2 regions of the Streptomyces sp. NPDC047853 genome follow, and region 2 is predicted to be linked to the other one. Evidence: predicted binding sites of a transcription regulator. Region 2 holds the regulator's gene; the other holds the start of a gene.

Region 1 (2,184 bases), on a different contig from region 2:
CGACCTGGAGAAGAACCACACCGGCATCGCCGCCCGCGTCCTGGACGACCAGGGCAAGCTGCGCCGCTTCGTCAACGTCTACGTCAACGACGACGACGTCCGCTTCGAGCAGGGCCTGGAGACCGCCACCCCCGACGGCGCGGGCGTCTCCATCATCCCGGCGGTCGCCGGCGGCTGACCCGCCCCCGTCGTTACCATCGGTAATTGAGATAACGCAGCGTTCATCGAACGGCCCCCTCCGTGAGAGAAGCGGAGGGGGCAATTCCATGGGATTGAGCGCGGTAGAGTTGGGGAACGCGCTCCCGACCGAAAGATCGGGAATCCCGAATTCCTGCCCGGCGCCCGACAAGATGTAGCCAAAGTGTGGGCGTATTTCGCGGCTTTTGTGCCCTTTGCGTGCCCCGACTTGACCCGAATTCAGGCGAATTCTCGCCACATTGCGGACCGGGTGCGTCCAGATTTCTCGTCCGACTGACCTGTTGCAGACGGCAGTTGGACAGATACATTCAGCCGCGGTCGACGCGTTCCGGCGCACGCCCCCAGTCGTGGGGGGCGAGGTCTGACCCGGGTCCGCGAAGTGCGGATCTGTGCAAGGGCCAGTAATAGGGGAGTTAGGCATGGCTCAGGGCACCGTCAAGTGGTTCAACGCGGAGAAGGGGTACGGCTTCATCGCGGTCGACGGTGGTGCGGATGTTTTCGTCCACTACAGCGCGATTCAGATGGACGGTTACCGCACCCTCGAAGAAGGCCAGCGGGTCGAGTTCGAGATCTCGCAGGGTCAGAAGGGCCCGCAGGCCGACATGGTTCGCCTCAGCGCCTGAGACGTCCGGCCACGCAAAGCGAACGGTTCTTCTCCGAAGGGCCCGCACCTCCCCGGAGGTGCGGGCCCTTCGGGCTGTCCGCGGCCGCCGGCGCGGGGCCGCACCGGTGTTCGCGGGCGGCTGAGCCGCCGGGCCGATCCCCGGAAGGCGCTTGCACTCGATGGGGGCGAGTGCTAATCATTGGCGTTAGCACTCTGAAGGTGAGAGTGACAACGAAGGACCGGGTCGGTGAGGCCCGCAGGCCGGGTGGGGAAGGAACCACAAGGCCGGCGAGCCGTCCGTCGCGGGCGCGGGCGCGGTCCGAAGGAATCACCCCCAGTCCTGGAGGGACCACTTCACATGGCCAAGATCATCGCGTTCGACGAGGAGGCACGGCGCGGCCTCGAGCGCGGCATGAACCAGCTCGCGGACGCCGTCAAGGTGACGCTCGGCCCCAAGGGCCGCAACGTCGTCCTCGAGAAGAAGTGGGGCGCCCCCACGATCACCAACGATGGTGTCTCCATCGCCAAGGAGATCGAGCTCGAGGACCCGTACGAGAAGATCGGCGCCGAGCTGGTCAAGGAAGTCGCCAAGAAGACGGACGACGTCGCCGGTGACGGTACGACCACCGCGACCGTTCTCGCCCAGGCCCTGGTCAAGGAAGGCCTGCGCAACGTCGCGGCCGGCGCCAACCCGATGGCCCTGAAGCGCGGCATCGAGAAGGCCGTCGAGGCCGTCTCCGCCGCCCTGCTGGAGCAGGCGAAGGACGTCGAGACCAAGGAGCAGATCGCCTCCACGGCCTCCATCTCCGCCGCCGACACCCAGATCGGCGAGCTGATCGCCGAGGCCATGGACAAGGTCGGCAAGGAAGGCGTCATCACCGTCGAGGAGTCCCAGACCTTCGGTCTGGAGCTGGAGCTCACCGAGGGTATGCGCTTCGACAAGGGCTACATCTCGGCGTACTTCGCCACCGACATGGAGCGTATGGAGGCGTCGCTCGACGACCCGTACATCCTGATCGCCAACTCCAAGATCGGCAACGTCAAGGACCTGCTGCCGCTCCTGGAGAAGGTCATGCAGTCGGGCAAGCCGCTGCTGATCATCGCCGAGGACGTCGAGGGCGAGGCCCTGTCGACCCTGGTCGTCAACAAGATCCGCGGCACCTTCAAGTCCGTCGCCGTCAAGGCCCCGGGCTTCGGCGACCGCCGCAAGGCCATGCTCGGCGACATCGCCATCCTCACGGGCGGCGAGGTCATCTCCGAGGAGGTCGGCCTCAAGCTGGAGAACGCGACCCTGGACCTCCTGGGCCGCGCCCGCAAGGTCGTCATCACCAAGGACGAGACCACCATCGTCGACGGCGCCGGCTCGACCGACCAGGTCAACG
Region 2 (2,184 bases):
CGCAGAACACGACCGGCGGATCACCCGGCACCAGCACCGCGAGGTCCTGGCCGGTGTGCCCCGGCCCCACGTCGGCCAGCAGCACCCGCCGGCCGTCGCCCAGGTCGAGCGGGTACACGCCGTCGACCTCGCGGTGGACGCGGACGAGCGCGTCGACCGCGTCCTCGGCCGCCCCCGCGTCCAGCCCCTCCGCCACCGCGTCCGCGCGCAGCGCCTCCCGCCCCTGTCCGCCCCGCGCGAACACCGCGCCGACGCCCGCCGCGCCGTGGACCTCCGCGCCCGCGAACGCCGCCGCGCCGAAGACGTGGTCGAAGTGCGGGTGGGTCAGCGCGAGATGCGTCACACGGTGGCCGGCGAGCCGCCGTGCCTGCGCACGCACCCGGGCGCCCTCCCCGAGGCTCGAGCCGGTGTCCACGACCAGCGCCGCGCCCGCGCCGACGACCAGCCCCGCCGTGCAGTCCCACACCGGCAGCCGGCACCGGCCCACCCCCTCGGCCAGCCGCTCCCATCCCAGGTCTTCCCAAGTCACCGTCACGACGGCGACGCTAGCGGTGCGGCACCCGCGCGCACGGCGGCGCGGCCCCGGCCTTGCCGGGGGCGTACCCCACGGCCGTACACTGGGCCGGGGAAGTCTGGCACTCGTCCACGGTGAGTGCCAGGAGGAACACCGGGCGGACGACTTCTGGAGGTGTGCGCGATGCTCAGTGAACGCAGGCTGAAGGTGCTGCGCGCCATCGTCCAGGACTACGTCGGCACCGAGGAGCCGGTCGGCTCCAAGGCCCTCACCGAACGGCACAACCTCGGCGTCTCCCCGGCCACCGTGCGCAATGACATGGCGGCCCTGGAGGACGAGGGGTTCATCGCCCAGCCGCACACCAGCGCCGGGCGCATCCCCACCGACAAGGGCTACCGGCTCTTCGTCGACAAGCTGGCCGGCGTCAAGCCGATGACCGCGCCCGAGCGGCGTGCCATCCAGAACTTCCTGGAGGGTGCCGTCGACCTCGACGACGTGGTGGCCCGTACGGTGCGGCTGCTCGCGCAGCTGACCCGGCAGGTCGCCGTCGTGCAGTACCCCTCGCTGACCCGCTCGACCGTGCGGCACGTGGAGCTGCTGGCGCTGGCGCCCGCGCGGCTGATGCTGGTGCTGATCACGGACACCGGGCGGGTCGAGCAGCGGATGGTCGACTGCCCGGCGCCGTTCGGGGAGTCGTCCCTGGCGGACCTGCGCGCGCGGCTCAACAGCCGGGTCGCGGGCCGCCGTTTCACGGACGTGCCGAGCCTGGTCGAGGATCTCCCCGAGGCCTTCGAGGCCGAGGATCGCGGTACGGTCTCCACCGTGCTCTCCACCCTGCTGGAGACGCTGGTCGAGGAGAACGAGGAGCGGCTCATGATCGGCGGCACCGCCAATCTGACCCGCTTCGGGCACGACTTCCCCTTGGTGATCCGACCCGTCCTCGAGGCGCTGGAGGAGCAGGTCGTGCTCCTCAAGCTGCTCGGCGAGGCGAAGGATCCGGGCGTGACCGTCCGTATCGGTCACGAGAACGCCCACGAGGGACTCAACTCCACGTCCGTCGTGTCGGTGGGCTACGGTTCGGGCGGCGAGGCGGTTGCCAAGCTCGGCGTGGTCGGACCGACCCGCATGGACTACCCGGGAACGATGGGAGCGGTACGCGCAGTGGCACGGTACGTCGGACAGATCCTGGCGGAGTCTTAGGTGGCCACGGACTACTACGCCGTACTCGGCGTGCGCCGCGACGCTTCCCAGGACGAGATCAAGAAGGCGTTCCGGAGGCTCGCCCGCGAGCTGCACCCGGACGTCAACCCCGATCCGAAGACCCAGGAGCGGTTCAAGGAGATCAACGCCGCCTACGAGGTGCTCTCGGACCCGCAGAAGAAGCAGGTCTACGACCTCGGGGGCGACCCCCTCTCGCAGGCCGCCGGCGGTGGCGCGGGCGGCTTCGGCGCGGGTGGCTTCGGGAACTTCTCGGACATCATGGACGCGTTCTTCGGTACGGCATCGCAGCGCGGACCGCGCTCGCGCACCCGCCGGGGCCAGGACGCGATGATCCGCATCGAGATCGAGCTGGACGAGGCCGCCTTCGGCACGACCAAGGACATCCAGGTCGACACGGCCGTCGTCTGCAACACCTGCAACGGCGAGGGCGCGGCCCCCGGCACCTCGGC

What was found. Region 2 encodes HrcA, which represses chaperone genes, less so after heat shock. Its sites were predicted from a motif close to TTNGCACTCNGNNNNNCNGAGTGCNAA; they were not measured.
Region 1: a site for HrcA is predicted at 972-998, ahead of groL (chaperonin GroEL). Genes of this name have one in related genera too.

Annotation. Positions count from the first base shown of each region.
Region 1 is NZ_JBIDCI010000003.1:140,794-142,977, forward strand. It holds gene ACGF5T_RS07540 (MoaD/ThiS family protein) at 1-178, shown strand, start outside; gene ACGF5T_RS07545 (cold-shock protein) at 618-821, shown strand; gene groL (chaperonin GroEL) at 1,161-2,184, shown strand, end outside.
Region 2 is NZ_JBIDCI010000005.1:326,583-328,766, reverse strand. It holds gene ACGF5T_RS12930 (MBL fold metallo-hydrolase) at 1-535, opposite strand, end outside; gene hrcA (heat-inducible transcriptional repressor HrcA) at 698-1,714, shown strand; gene dnaJ (molecular chaperone DnaJ) at 1,715-2,184, shown strand, end outside.